DNA from 4 places in the Rhizobium ruizarguesonis genome. Region 1 is predicted to be linked to each of the others. Evidence: predicted binding sites of a transcription regulator. Region 1 holds the regulator's gene; each other region holds the start of a gene.
The links. The regulator PhoB, encoded in region 1, activates phosphate uptake and scavenging genes when phosphate is short. The targets are predictions, from matches to a motif close to TGTCATNNANCTGTCAT.
Positions count from the first base shown of each region.

Region 2: the regulator PhoB is predicted to act here: its motif matches at 1,967-1,983, upstream of J3P73_RS18510 (DUF1045 domain-containing protein).
Region 3: the regulator PhoB is predicted to act here: its motif matches at 1,324-1,340, upstream of phnF (phosphonate metabolism transcriptional regulator PhnF).
Region 4: the regulator PhoB is predicted to act here: its motif matches at 2,343-2,359, upstream of J3P73_RS01075 (DUF1045 domain-containing protein).

Region 1 covers NZ_CP071678.1:645,356-649,056, reverse strand. The annotation lists gene J3P73_RS03170 (GcrA family cell cycle regulator) at 135-668, shown strand; gene phoB (phosphate regulon transcriptional regulator PhoB) at 952-1,635, opposite strand; gene phoU (phosphate signaling complex protein PhoU) at 1,769-2,482, opposite strand; gene pstB (phosphate ABC transporter ATP-binding protein PstB) at 2,527-3,342, opposite strand; gene pstA (phosphate ABC transporter permease PstA) at 3,358-3,701, opposite strand, start outside.
Region 2 covers NZ_CP071678.1:3,732,183-3,735,883, reverse strand. The annotation lists gene mnmC2 (tRNA (5-methylaminomethyl-2-thiouridine)(34)-methyltransferase MnmC2) at 24-767, opposite strand; gene J3P73_RS18515 (NAD(P)/FAD-dependent oxidoreductase) at 766-1,944, shown strand; gene J3P73_RS18510 (DUF1045 domain-containing protein) at 2,059-2,766, shown strand; gene puuE (allantoinase PuuE) at 2,882-3,701, shown strand, end outside.
Region 3 covers NZ_CP071678.1:245,826-249,526, forward strand. The annotation lists gene J3P73_RS01120 (carbon-phosphorus lyase complex subunit) at 1-164, opposite strand, end outside; gene phnH (phosphonate C-P lyase system protein PhnH) at 169-777, opposite strand; gene phnG (phosphonate C-P lyase system protein PhnG) at 777-1,253, opposite strand; gene phnF (phosphonate metabolism transcriptional regulator PhnF) at 1,372-2,109, shown strand; gene J3P73_RS01140 (2,3-bisphosphoglycerate-dependent phosphoglycerate mutase) at 2,149-2,784, opposite strand; gene dapB (4-hydroxy-tetrahydrodipicolinate reductase) at 2,806-3,630, opposite strand; gene J3P73_RS01150 (ABC transporter ATP-binding protein) at 3,646-3,701, opposite strand, start outside.
Region 4 covers NZ_CP071678.1:236,064-239,764, reverse strand. The annotation lists gene phnE (phosphonate ABC transporter, permease protein PhnE) at 1-959, shown strand, start outside; gene phnE (phosphonate ABC transporter, permease protein PhnE) at 967-2,310, shown strand; gene J3P73_RS01075 (DUF1045 domain-containing protein) at 2,451-3,146, shown strand; gene J3P73_RS01070 (alpha-D-ribose 1-methylphosphonate 5-triphosphate diphosphatase) at 3,160-3,701, shown strand, end outside.

The DNA of each region.
Region 1 (3,701 bases):
AGGTTAAAGTTCAATTACTAGACTGCATGCGGCGGAACTAGTCACCAAAATTGATCAAGCGTTTCTTGTTTCGGAGCTCCCGGGACAACGGTGAGGGATTCTGCCATCACCAACGCAGAAGGTGGAGACAGGGCATGAACTGGACAGACGAGCGGGTCGAGAAACTCAAGAAACTTTGGGCCGAAGGACTGAGCGCCAGCCAGATCGCTGCGCAGCTTGGCGGGGTCAGCAGAAATGCGGTCATCGGCAAAGTGCACCGGCTGAGCCTTCCCGGCCGTGCCAAGGCCGGCGGCACCAACACCGCGGCACGAACGCCGAAGCGCAATACCTCGGCGCCGCGCGCGCCGAACTACGCCTCGCGGGTCACTACCCGCACCGTTACCCGCCAGCAGGGCGCGACCATGCTGAAGGAAGAGATCGAGATCGAAACGATCGAGGAAATGGAATACGTGCCGAGAGGCAACGTGGTCGTGCCGATTTCCCGACGCCTCGGCCTGACGGAACTGACCGAACGCACCTGCAAGTGGCCGGTCGGCGATCCGCTGAAGGACGACTTCCATTTCTGCGGCTGCGAATCCCCCGACAATTCGCCCTATTGCGGCTATCACCAGAAGCTTGCCTACCAGCCGGTCAACGAACGCCGCCGGGCAGCAGCGCGGGCCAGCTGAGCGGGCTGACCATCGTCAGAATGCAGAAACGGGCCGAGTGGCCCGTTTTTTTGTGCGCGTGGATGGGAGCGCTCGTTGCGGGGATGGCTGTCCCTCACCCTAACCCTCTCCCCGTAAACGGGGCGAGGGGACGTGCCCTGCAAAAGGTTGTGGGGAACGGAGAGGTCGCGGCATATCCCCTTCGCCCCGTTTACGGGGAGAACGTGGCGGCAGCCGGATGAGGGGCAGTCCATCGCCGCGAACCGACAGCAGCGGGACAAGCCCGAGCATGACGAAAAAGCCCTCAGGCTTCCATCGAATAACCGGCGCCGCGGACGGTGCGGATGACGTCCTGCATGTTGGAAAAATTCAGCGCCTTGCGCAGGCGGCCGACATGGACGTCGACGGTGCGCTCGTCGACATAGATATCGTGGCCCCAGACGCCGTCCAACAGCTGCGAGCGGGAGAAGACCCGGCCTGGCGACGACATCAGGAATTCCAGCAGGCGGAATTCGGTGGGGCCGAGGCGGACTTCGCGGGTCTTGCGATGGACGCGATGGGTCTCGCGGTCGAGCTCGATGTCACCGCATTTCAGCACCGTCGACAGCACTTCGGGACGGGCGCGGCGCAGCATCGCCTTGACGCGGGCAACAAGCTCGGGGGTCGAGAAGGGCTTGACGACATAATCGTCGGCGCCTGTCGACAGCCCGCGGACACGCTCGCTCTCCTCGCCGCGCGCCGTCAGCATGATGATCGGCAGGCGCTCGGTTTCCGGCCGCATGCGCAGGCGCCGGCAAAGCTCGATGCCGGAGACGCCGGGCAGCATCCAATCGAGGATGAGCAGATCGGGCGTGCGCTCCTGAAGCCGCATTTCGGCTTCGTCGCCACGAAGGATGGTATCGACCTCGAAGCCTTCCGCTTCGAGATTGTAGCGAAGGAGCACGCTGAGGGCTTCCTCGTCTTCAACAACTGCAACTCTCGGGATCATGCGTGTCGGTCTCCTCGCGCATGATCCTTAAACCGGGGGTGATTTAAGCAATGCATCCTGCGCAAAATCAGAATTGGCTGCGACCTCTTGCGCGCCCGGATGGGCGCGCACGCAAGCGGCGGGGTGTGGGCGGTTATTCGGTGACCGCGCCGACGGTGTTGGCGCTGTCGTCCTTCGGACGGTCGCCTTCCGGCTGCGCGCCTGTCGTCATGTAAAAGATCGTCTCGGCGATGTTGGTGGCGTGGTCGCCGATGCGCTCGATGTTCTTGGCGCAGAAGAGAAGATGCGTGCAGCTGGTGATGTTGCGCGGATCTTCCATCATGTAGGTCAGGAGCTCGCGGAACAGCGAGGTGTACATCGCGTCGATCTCGTTGTCGCGTTCGCGGATCGCATTTGCCTTGTCGGCTGAACGATTGGTGTAGACATCGAGCACTTCCTTGAGCTGGACGAGCGCCAGCTCGGACAGATGCTCAAGGCCGCGGGCGAGCTTGCGGGGAACGCCGGTGCTTTGGACGGCGATGACGCGCTTGGCGGTGTTCTTGCCGAGGTCGCCGACGCGTTCGAGATCGGCGGCGATGCGGATCGAACCCATGATTTCGCGCAGGTCCGAAGCCATTGGCTGACGGCGGGCGATGGTGACGATCGCCTTGTCGCCGATTTCGCGTTCGGCGTGATCGAGGATCACGTCGTCGGAGATGACCTTCTGCGCCAGCGCGGTATCGCCGTTGACAAGAGCGCGCACGGCTTCGCTGACCATCTGCTCGGCCAGGCCGCCCATTTCGGAAATCCGCCTGGACAGGAACTTCAAGTCATCATCATAGGCAGAAAAAATATGTGTCGATGCCATGGGGCTTTATCCTCGAATAACGGGAAGGCTTGGTGTCGCCAAAATCAACCGAAGCGACCCATGATGTAGTCCTGGGTGCGCGGATCGTCGGGATTGGTGAACATCTTGTCGGTGTCGTTCTCCTCGACGAGATTGCCGAGGTGGAACATGGCGGTGCGCTGCGAAACGCGCGCGGCCTGCTGCATGGAGTGGGTGACGATGACGATCGTGTAGTTCTCGCGCAGCTCGTGGATCAGCTCCTCGACCTTGGCGGTGGCGATCGGGTCGAGCGCCGAGCAGGGCTCGTCCATCAGGATAACTTCGGGGCTGACGGCGACGGCGCGCGCAATGCAGAGGCGCTGCTGCTGGCCGCCCGACAGGCCAGTGCCGGATTCGTGCACGCGGTCCTTGACCTCGTTCCAGAGGCCGGCGCGCTGCAGGCTGGTCTCGACGATCTGGTCGAGGTCGGCCTTCGACTTGGCAAGGCCATGGATGCGCGGGCCGTAGGAGACGTTTTCATAGATCGTCTTCGGGAACGGGTTGGGCTTCTGGAAGACCATGCCGACCCGGGCGCGAAGCTCGACGACGTCGATATCGGGATCATAGATATCGTCGGTATCAAGCGTGATCTTGCCGGTGACGCGGCAGCCGTCGATCGTGTCGTTCATGCGGTTGAGGCACCGCAGGAAGGTCGACTTCCCGCAGCCGGACGGGCCGATCAGGGCGGTTACCGTGTTTTCGCGGACGTTCAGGTTCACATCGAAAAGCGCGCGCTTCTCGCCGTAGTAAACCGAGACTTCCTTTCCGATCATCTTATAAGGGACGTTGCTCATCTTGCGATCCAGCGCCTTTTCAACTGCAGCTTCCGTCAACATATTCATGATGTTTAACTCCGTTTACCAGCGGCGCTCGAAGCGACGACGCAAGAGGATGGCGCCCATGTTCATGACGATCAGGAACAGGAGCAGGACGATGATGGCACCCGAAGTACGCTCAACGAAGGCACGTTCGGCCTCGTTGGCCCACATATAGACCTGTACGGGCAGAGCCGTCGAGGGATCGAGCGGTGTCGTCGGCGCGTTGGCGACGAAGGCGACCATGCCGATGAGGAGCAGCGGCGCGGTTTCGCCGAGCGCGTGCGCCAGGCCGATGATCGTGCCGGTGAGGATGCCGGGCATGGCAAGCGGCAGAACATGGTGGAACACCATCTGCATCTTCGAAGCGCCGAGGCCGAGTGCTG
Region 2 (3,701 bases), 2.0 Mb from region 1:
GGACGCTGTAGCACTTTGAATGGCTACTGATCTGCACGCTGATCGGGTGATGCCTTGATGCCGCAGAGCATTTCGCGCTTGCCGGCAAAGCCCTTGCGGCGCTCGACGGCGAAGCCCGCGGCGATGAGGTTGCGGCGCACGAAGCCGGCCGCCGCATAGGTGGCGAAAGTGCCGCCCGCTGCGCTTTTCTCACAGACGAGCCGCATCAACTGCTCCGACCACATATCGCTGTTGCGCGACGGAGCGAAGCCGTCGAGATACCAGGCGTCGAAGCCGGGCTTGGCTGCCGCGACGCCGTCCAAGGCATGGCCGCAGACGACGCTGAGCGTCGTCTGACCATCGAGATCGAGCGAGATGGTATCCGTGGGTGTTTGCGGCCACGTCGCCGTCAGCGCCTCGCGTTCGGCATCGATCTCCGGCCAGTGCGACAGCGCCCGGCCGATTTCTTCGCTGCGCATCGGGTGGAGTTCGAAGGAGATGAAATGCAGGTGCTGGCTGTCTGCACGGTGGAGTTTCCATTGCCGCCAGGTTTCGGCGAAGTTCAGGCCGGTGCCGAAGCCGAGTTCTCCGATCAGGAATTTCTGCCGCCCGTTCCAGCGCTCCGGCAGGCCATTGCCGGCGAGAAAAACATGGCCGCATTCCAGCCGCCCATCGGTCTGGCAATAAAAATGATCGCCAAAGGCTGTGGAATAGGGCATATCGCCGTCGCGCCATTCGAGCGGCTGCGGCGCGCCCGCGCCAATCTGATCGGGGTTCACATCTGTCATGGAAAAAGCCGATAGTCCTGCGCCGGTCTCAGGTCAATCGTCCTACGAATTGCTGATCGTCGGCGGCGGCATCATGGGTCTCTGGGCGGCCGTCCATGCCGAGCGCCGGGGCATCCGTACTCTTGTTACTGACGCCGGCAGATTGGGCGAAGGTGCAAGCGGCGGCTTGCTTGGCGCGCTGATGCCGCATATGCCGGACCGGTGGTCTGAGAAGAAGCAGTTCCAGTTCGATGCACTGGTCTCGCTCGAAGCTGAGATCGCCGCGCTTGAAGCCGAAACGGGGCTTTCCGCCGGTTATACCAGGTCCGGGCGGGTGATCCCGCTGCCGAAGCCGCATCTCAACAAAATAGCGCTCGGTCACTCCCGGGATGCCGAACGCCATTGGCGGGCGGGCGACCGCCGTTTCTACTGGCATGTGCTCGACAGGCCTGATGTGGACGGCTGGATCGAGGCGTCTGCCGGCGAGAGCGGCTTCGTGCACGACACGCTCGCTGCCCGCGTGGCGCCGCGCTCGCTGATTGCGGTGCTCGTCGCTTTCCTGCGGCGAGCAGGGCATGTGCGAATTGGAGAGCATGCCGGGATCGCCGATCTCGATCCCGATCGCGGCACGGCCGAAATAAACGGTGAAACCATCGCTTTCGGTCACTGCATCCTGGCTGCCGGTCATCAATCCTTTCCGTTGTTGCAGGGCCTGACGGCGGGGCTGAAACAACCGCTTGGCCAGCCGGTCAAGGGGCAGGCAGCGCTATTGAAAGCCGATATCGACCCGGCGCTGCCGACGATCTTCTTCGACGGGCTCTATGTCGTCGCGCACGAGGGCGGGCACGCGGCAATCGGCAGCACCAGCGAGAACCGTTTTGAGGATCCCACCTCGACCGACGCCCAGCTCGACGTGCTGATCGAGGCGGCGCGCGGCATCGTGCCAACCCTTCGCGATGCCCCCGTTGTCGAGCGTTGGGCGGGGCTTCGCCCGAAGGCGATCGACCGAGATCCAATGATCGGCCGCCATCCCGATCACCGGCGCCTGATCGCGCTGACCGGCGGCTTCAAGGTCAGCTTCGGGCTCGCCCACAGGCTGGCGGAGGCGACGATATGTATCGCAGGCGATACAGACTGCGGATTTTTGCTGCCGGAAAGCTTCGCTATTTCAAGCCACATCGCGGTGGCTTCACGTTAAACGTGAATTCGGCGCCGCTGCGTTTCGTTATTCTGTCATGCAAATCACCTATCTGCTTGCGCATCGACAGCGCCGGATCTGGACGGCGCTCATTTCCTTGATGGAGGAAATTGCATGCGCTATGCCATTTGCTTCACGCCCCCGGCGAGCGACCCGCTGTCGCTCGTGGCCGCCAATTGGCTTGGCCGAAATGTGTTTTCGGGCGATATGATGGAGCCTCCGGCAGTTCGTGGCCTCGGCATTCACGAGATCGCCTTCCATACCGCCGTGCCCCGGCGCTACGGTTTTCACGGCGTTTTGAAGGCGCCGTTTCATCTGTCCCACGACATGTCCGAATCGCAACTCCTGCGCGATTTGATGCGTTTTTCCGGGACTTTCGTTCCCTTCCAGATTCCGCGTATCGAAGTCGCCCGGCTCGGCAATTTCTACAGCCTGCTGCCGAGTGTTCCCTGCGAGCAGATCCAGTATCTTGCCTCGGCGCTGGTGCAGGAATTCGATCGTTTCCGCGCACCGCTCAGCGAGGCCGAGATTGAACGCAGCGATCCGGACGGGCTGTCGGCGACGCAATTTGCCAATCTGCATCGCTGGGGCAATCCCTATGTGATGGAGGAGTTCCGCTTTCATATGCCGGTGACGGGCCCCGTCAACATGATCGATATGCCGCGCATCGAGCCGGTGCTGCGGACGATCTTCGAGCCTGTCCTGAGCGAGCCTGTCACGGTTTCGAACGTGGCGCTGATGATCGAGGAGGGCACGGGCGGCCCTTTCCGCGTTCATTCGCTGCATCCGATGGGTAAGGTCAGCGCGCGCAGGATCGCCTAAGGATGCCGATGAGCTAAGGCCTTGCGCTGCCAAGACAAAATCTGGTCGAGCAGTTTCCGTCTCGACATTCCGGCTGCGGATGCTACCGTTCCCCGTCTTTTCAGAAGGTGATTTGATGGTATCCGAGACTTATCCGCGCAATCTCGTCGGTTACGGGCGTCTGACGCCCGATCCGAAATGGCCGGACGAGGCACGCATCGCCGTGCAGTTCGTCATCAACTACGAAGAAGGCGGCGAAAGCTCGATCCTCGACGGCGATGCGGCTTCCGAAAACCTGCTGTCGGAGATCGTCGGCGCGGCCGCCTGGCCAGGACAGCGCAACCTCAACATGGAATCGATCTACGAGTATGGTTCGCGTGCCGGCTTCTGGCGGCTCTGGCGAATGTTCACCGATCTCAAGGTGCAGGCGACCGTCTACGGCGTGACGCTGGCGATGGCCCGCAACCCCGAGGCCGTTGCCGCGATGAAGGAGGCCGGCTGGGAGATCGCCAGCCACGGCTACCGCTGGCTGGAATACAAGGATTTTCCCGAGGATCTGGAGCGCAAGCATATCCTCGAAGCCGTGCGACTGCACACCGAACTCACCGGCGAGCGGCCCTACGGCATGTACCAGGGCAAGCCTTCCGACAATACGCTTCGACTGGTGCAGGAGGAGGGCGGTTTCCTCTATTCCTCCGATTCCTATGCCGACGACCTGCCTTACTGGGTGAAGGGCGTCGACGGGAAACCCTTCCTGATCATCCCCTATACACTCGAAACCAACGACATGCGTTTTGCAACGCCGCAGGGCTTCAACGCCGGCGATCAGTTCTTCACCTATCTGAAAGACGCCTTCGACACGCTTTATGAGGAAGGCAAGGCCGGCAGCCCGAAGATGATGTCGGTCGGCCTGCATTGCCGCCTCGTCGGACGTCCCGGCCGGGCAGCGGCGCTGA
Region 3 (3,701 bases), 400 kb from region 1:
AAAAGCGAAGCCTCGGCCATGACGCGGTCGACGGCGAGCGCCAGCTGCGCCACGATCTGTTCGATGCCGATCGCCGGTAGCGAACGGTCGCCGCGGCGGCGGTCGGCGAGCAGGCGGTGGGCATTGGCGATGGCAGCCTCGCCACCCTTGACGGCAACATACATGAGCTCAGATCTCCGTTGCTGTGATCTTGGTGGTGCGCGGCAGGCAGAGGAAACGCCTGCCCGATGTCAGCACGATGTCGACGCCGCGCGGAAAGAGCGCACGGTTCTCGGTCCAGAGCCGCAGGAAGGTCTCCGGCAGGCCGATAGGCGCGATCTCCGTCACGCTCTGGATGCCGGGACCCATCAGCGCCAGCCTGCGGCCACCCTCGAGTTCGGCGAGCTCAATGATGAGGGTCGTCGAGCGATCGGGATATTCCTGCGTGCCTGATGCAAAGAGGCCGAAGGAGGAAAGCGCGGTGCCGGCCTCGGTGAAGGCAAAGCGCGCCTCGGCCTTTTCGGTCGTCAGCGGCGCGCCGGTATGGAAGCCGAGCCACTCCGGCACGGCGGATCTCGCCAGTCCCTGGGAAAGCCAGACGGGCGTGTCGTGGTCGCAAAGCGTCAGCGCGATCGTGCCGGCGGCGATGCCGAGCGGTGCCGGCGGAGCGACGTCGGGCTGAACGGTCTGGATCGTGCCGGGGCGGGCCATGCCGTCCATCAGCATCTTGAAGACGCTTTGGGCATGGAAGACCGGGACGGCAAAGCCGCCGGTCAAAGCTTCTGTCTTCAGGCCCATCAGTTGTCTCCCCGCACCATGGTGAAGAAATCGACGCGGGTTGCCGCCGTCTCGTCCGCCTTGCGGCGTTCGGCATCGGCGATCCGTTCGGCGATCGGTAAAAGCAGTGCCTGTTCGACGAAATCCTTTGTCGCATCCTCCTGCCAGAGCGCGTCGAAGATCGCCGCAAGCCTGGCCTTCTCGCGGTCGGTGCCGAGCGCCTGTGCATGGCCGACCGAGCCGGTGTCGAACCGGACCGTCGCCCGCGTCACGGTCACTTCGCCCAGATTGAAGGGAGCGCCGCCGCCGCCGATGCGTCCGCGCACCATGACCAGCCCGGTCTCCGGTCCGCGCACCTGATGGGCCACAGGCTTTTCCGGCAGCGCATCGAAGACCGCTGAGAGTTCGCTACGCTCCGCGCGCGCCAGCAGATCGGCGGCGCGTTTGCGCCCGGATGCCGTCTGTGACGCAGCGTCTGTCCTGTCTGCTGATATCATCGCCGCTTCCCTCTAAATGTCTATTGATATAGACAACTATACAAGATATACTTAGCTCTAAATCGATGTCGTGACAAGCGTGTGACATCGGCGGCGTGAAATGGTGGGCAGGGGCGGAATGGCGGGATTGAAGCAGGTGCAAAGGCAAACCGGCGTGGCGCTCTGGCGCCAGATCGCCGATCGGATTCGCGAGGCGATCAGCAGCGGCGCCTATGACGAAACGGGAATGGTGCCGCCGGAAACCATGCTGGCGCTGCAATTCGGCGTCAACCGGCATACGGTGCGCAGTGCGCTGGCGGCACTAGCGCAGGAGGGGATCGTCCGTGCGGTACAAGGTCGCGGCACGCTGATCGAGCGCAAGGAGCGGCTGAATTTTCCGATCACGCGGCGCACGCGCTTCACTGCCGGCATTGGCGATCAGGCGCGTGAAATGCGCGGCCTTCTGCTCGATGAGGCGAAGGAAGAAGCGAGTGCCGAGATCGCCCGCTGGCTGGGCCTGAAACCGGGAGAAGAGGTGATCCGCCTGGAAACATTGCGCCAGGCAGACAAGCGGCCGGTTTCAAGGGCGACGAGCTGGTTTCCCGCCAAGCGCTTTGCCGGTATCGGTCAGGCCTACCGGACGGAAGAATCGATCACCAAGGCTTTCGCCGAACTCGGCCTGCCAGATTACGTCCGCGCCACGACCGAAGTGACGGCCGCCCATGCGAGTGCAGCCGATATGGCCGACCTCGAACTCACCCCCGGCGCGATCCTGCTGATCGCCAAGGCGATGAATACCGACCTTGAGGGTGTGCCGGTGCAATATTCGATCAGCCGCTTCGCGGCCGACCGGGTACAGTTCACCATCGAGAACTGAGCGCCTTTCCCCGCCGAAGCGGGGAAAGATCAGCCAAGATTAATGCGCGCCCGACATGTCGCCGAGCACTTCCTTGGATGCGACGGTGGAATCCGCCTTCAGCTTGTAGACCATCGGCACGCCGGTCGCGAGGTTGAGGGCGAGCACGCCTTCTTTGCTCAGCTTGTCGAGCACCATCACCAGCGAGCGCAGCGAATTGCCGTGAGCGGCAACCAGCACCTTCTCGCCCCTGAGCACGCGCGGCAGGATCTCGGTGAGGTAGTAGGGCCAGACGCGGGCGCCGGTGTCGCGCAGGCTTTCACCGCCGGGAGGCGGCACGTCATAGGAGCGGCGCCAGATATGCACCTGTTCCTCGCCCCATTTGGCGCGTGCATCGTCCTTGTTGAGGCCGGAGAGGTCGCCGTAGTCGCGCTCGTTCAGTGCCTGGTCGCGGATCGTCAGGAGATCGGGCTGGCCGACCTTGTCGAGGATGAGCTTCAGCGTGTGCTGCGCACGAACCAGCACGGAGGTGTAGGCGACGTCGAATTTGATTCCGTATTCGGCGAGCGCCGCCCCGCCGGCATTGGCTTCCTGGACGCCGAGCTCGGTCAGATCGGGATCCTTCCAGCCGGTGAAGAGATTCTTCAGGTTCCAGTCACTCTGGCCGTGGCGAACGAGGACGAGGGTACCGCTCATGAATATGCCTCCGTAGTATCGTTATGAGGAAGAAAGCCCGAGCACGTCGAGCATGGAATAGAGACCCGGCTTCTTGTCGCGCGCCCAAAGGGCCGCCTTGATGGCGCCGCGCGCAAAGATCGAGCGGTCGGCCGCACTGTGCGACAGGGTGACGATTTCACCTTCTCCGGCGAAAAGCACGGAATGTTCGCCGATGACGGAGCCGCCGCGTAGCGTCGCAAAGCCGATAGTGCCCGCTTCGCGGGCGCCGGTATGGCCGTCGCGCACCCGGACGGATTTCGTGGCAAGATCGATGCCGCGCCCCTTTGCCGCGGCCTCGCCGAAAAGAAGGGCGGTGCCGGACGGCGCATCCACCTTGTGCTTGTGGTGCATTTCCAGGATCTCGATATCCCAGTCATCAGGATCGAGCGCACGCGCTGCCTGCTCTGCGAGCACACTGAGCAGATTGACCCCGAGGCTCATATTGCCCGACTTGACGATGCGGGCATGGCGGGCCGCTGCGGCGATCCTGGCATTGTCGTCGTCCGAACAGCCCGTCGTGCCGATGACATGGACGATGCGGGCCTGCGCGGCGAGGCCTGAGAATTCCACTGTTGCAGCAGGCGAGGTGAAGTCGAGCACGCCTTCGGCATCGAGAAAAGCGTTGAGCGGATCGTCGCCGATAACGACACCGGTCGGGCCGAGACCGGCGATCTCGCCGGCATCCTTGCCGACGAAGGGCGAGCCGGTGCGCTCGATCGCGGCATGCAGCGTGACGCCTTCGATGGAATGGATGAGCCGGATTAGCGTCTGCCCCATGCGTCCGGCTGCGCCAACCACCACCAGTTTCATCGCAGCATCGCCCATGTCAGTCTCACCAGGTCAGTTTGAATCGGAGGCCGAAGGCCTCTGCAGGTTGTTGAGGCGAGCGTAAAGAC
Region 4 (3,701 bases), 410 kb from region 1:
TGACTATTGCCGATACACAGCCGCACATGCAGAGCACGCAGGAGATCGGCACCGCCTGGGACCGGATGGTGGCCAAGCGCCGCTTCTATACCGTTCTCGGCCTGGTTATCCTGATTGCGGCTTTTGTCAGCTCCGTCCGCTTCGCCGATGAGAGCAATGCCGGCCATTTCTTCGACCGCCTGCCGCATCTCTTCGACTTCCTGAGCTGGCTCATCCCCAAGGATTGGCACGACGTCTGGCGCGCGCTGTTCGACATAGCGAGCGTCAACGACAAGGGCGGCGAGGAATTCAATTTCGACAGGGGACGCGTCTATGTCTGGGGCGCCTTCTACATTCCCGAATATTTCGAGCTGATGATCGTCACGATCAACGTGGCGCTGATCTCGACGATCATCGCCTTCGTCTTTGCCGTCCCCTTGAGCTTCTTTGCCGCGCGCAACCTGACGAATTCATGGCCGTTGCGCATCTTCACCAAGCGGCTGATGGAATTCCTGCGCGCCTTCCCGGAAATCGTCATTGCCGGGCTGTTTTCGGCGATCCTGTCGATCGGGCCGGTCGCCGCCATCATCGCCATCACCCTGCACACGATCGGCGCGCTCGGCAAACTCTTCTACGAAGTGGCCGAGAATATCGACATGAAGCCGCATGAGGGCATGAAAGCCGTCGGCGCCAACTGGTGGGAGCGCGTCCGCTTTGCCGCCCTGCCGCAAGTGCTGCCGAATTTCACCTCCTATGCGCTGCTGCGCCTTGAGATCAACGTGCGCGCCTCGACCATTATCGGCGCCGTCGGCGGCGGCGGCATCGGCGAGGAGCTGAAACTTTCGATCTCGCGCGGCTTCGGCGCCAAGACGGTGGCGCTCGTTCTTCTGCTGTTCGTGACGATCGTCGCCGTCGACCAGTTCTCCGCATGGCTGCGCCGCCGCCTGGTCGGCGAGCACGCCTTCCTTCTGCAACATTGAGGCCGCCATGACGGTGATCGACGCAAACCGTATGCACGAGATAGAAACGCGCTATCCGGAATATTTCCACCAGTCGTTCCGCCAGCGTTTCGGCGGGCTGATGATCCTCATCGCGACGCTGCTCTACAGCCTCTATGCCGTCTGGTTCTTCGATCTGCCCAAGCTCTTCGCCGAAGCCCATTGGGAGCGCGTCGGCATCTATCTCAGCCAATGGGTGAGCTACGACGTTCAGCCGGAATTCCGCATTGGGGATGACGGCTCGATCGACATCCGTTATCCGCGTTTCTCGCCGCTCGGCGACAATCCGAATCCGGACTGGCTGGTCAACAACCCCGACGGCAGCATCACCGTTTCGATCAGCGGCACCAGCCGCACCGTCACCGTCTCGAAGAGCGAGACGATCGTCACCGCGTATGGCGTCAGCGTCCCGGTGGACGTTTTCGGCGGTGCGCCGAAAGTCGTCGGACCGGTACCCGGCTGGATGACGGTCTATGATGACAACGTGCTGGCCGATCTCGGCTTTGCCGGCAATGTCAGCATATCAGTCGACCGGGTGAAGATTCGCAAACGTTTCATCGGCTGGGCGAATTTCGTCTTCGACACGCAATCGTCCTTCTTCGACAAGCCGGTCGGCGAGGTCGTCAGCCTCATCGTCTCCGGCCCGCGCATCAAGCCCGACCAATCCAATCTGTCGCTCGCCTTCGACGACATCTGGAACAACAGCGAATGGCAGCACGGCGACGTCTGGACCAAGCTTTTCCAGACGATCGTCATGGCGTTCCTCGGAACGCTGCTCGGCGCGCTTACCGCGTTCCCGCTCGCCTTCCTGGCAGCGCGCAACATCACGCCGAACCGCCTGCTGAATCAGATCCTGAAGCGCTTCTTCGATTTCCTGCGTTCAGTCGATATGCTGATCTGGGCGCTGTTCCTGACACGCGCCTTCGGCCCGGGCCCGCTTGCCGGCAGCGGTGCGATCTTCCTCACCGAGACCGGCACGCTCGGCAAACTCTATTCGGAAGGCCTCGAGAATATCGACAACAAGCCGCGCGAAGGCATCAAATCAACAGGCGCTCAGACCGTGCTCGTTCATCGTTATGGCATTATGCCGCAGATCGTTCCCGTCTTCGTCAGCCAGACGCTCTACCAATGGGAATCGAACGTGCGCGGCGCGACCATTATCGGCGCCGTCGGCGCCGGCGGCATCGGCCTGAAACTGTGGGAGGCCATGCGCACCAACGCCAATTGGGAAAACGTCGCCTACATGGTCATTCTGATCTTGATCGTCGTCTTCATATTCGACACCGCCTCGAACGCGTTGCGCCACCGGCTGATGGGCACGAAAACCCACTGATCCATCGATCAAAGGCGGTGGCGGCGCGACGTCATCATCATTCTGTCACGGAAATCTTTTAGCCGGGAACCTGCTTGCGGTTCGCCGCCAAATCACTGCACAGTGCCCTCCCCGTTTGGACGATCTCCAGGATAAAAGCCTTGCGCTACGCTCTCTATTTCTCGCCGCCGAAGGATGATCCCCTGACCGGCGCGGCCTCGCTCTGGCTCGGTCGCAATGCTTTCACCGGCGAGACCTATCCGGCACCGGAATATGCGCAACTGGGTGCGGCAGAGCAATTCGAGCTGACCGCCGACCCCCGCCGCTACGGCTTTCACGCCACGATCAAGGCGCCTTTTTCGCTCGCCTCCTCGGTCACCGAGAAAGATCTCATGGCCGTCGCCGAGGATTTTGCTCAGCGCACGCAAGCCTTCGAGATTCCTGAACTCGTGCTCGGCCAGCTCGGCCGTTTTTTTGCTCTCGTTCCCGGTTCTCTTCATCAACCTCTTCAGGATTTCGCCGCGAAGGTGGTAAGGTCGTTCGAACCGTTCCGGGCAGCGCTTTCCGAGGCCGATATGGCGCGGCGCAACCCGGAGAAGCTCAGCGACAGCCAGCGCACCCATCTGCAGCGCTGGGGTTATCCTTACGTCATGGAGGATTTCGGCTTTCACATGACGCTGAGCGGCCAGGTGCCCGAGACACGTGCTCAGGTAATGAAAGCGATCCTGACCGAGCGTTTTGCCGATTTCACCGGCCGACCGCTTTCGATTTCCGGCCTTGCCGTCTTCATCGAGGAGACGCGCGGTGCCCCGTTCAAAATTCATTCCTGGCTGCCGCTTGCCGGCGCCAAAAGCTGAAAGACTTGACGACATGAGCAAAGAGACCGTGTTTTCCAACGCCCGCATCGTTCTCGAGGATGACATCCTCTTAGGCTCGATCCTCATCCGCGACGGGAAGATCGCCGACATCTCCGGGGGTAACTCGGTAGCCGGCGAAGATTTCGAAGGCGACTACGTCATCCCAGGCCTTGTCGAACTGCACACCGATCATCTCGAAGGCCATTATCAGCCGCGCCCCGGCATTCGCTGGAACAAGACCGCCGCCATCCAGGCGCATGACGCCCAGATCGTCACCTCAGGCATTACCACTGTGTTCGACTGCCTGCGCATGGGTGCGGACGAGGACGGCGGCTTCGAACATGGCGAGATGCGCGAGATGGCCGATGCCATCCAGTCGGCGGAGAAGGAAGGCAGGCTGCGTGCCGAGCACCTGCTTCATTTGCGCTGCGAGGTCTCGGCCGACAATGTGCTCGAACATTTCGCCGACTTCGAAAACGACCGGCATGTGCGGCTCGTCTCGCTGATGGATCATGCACCCGGCCAGCGTCAGTTCCAGACGATGGATCAATATGT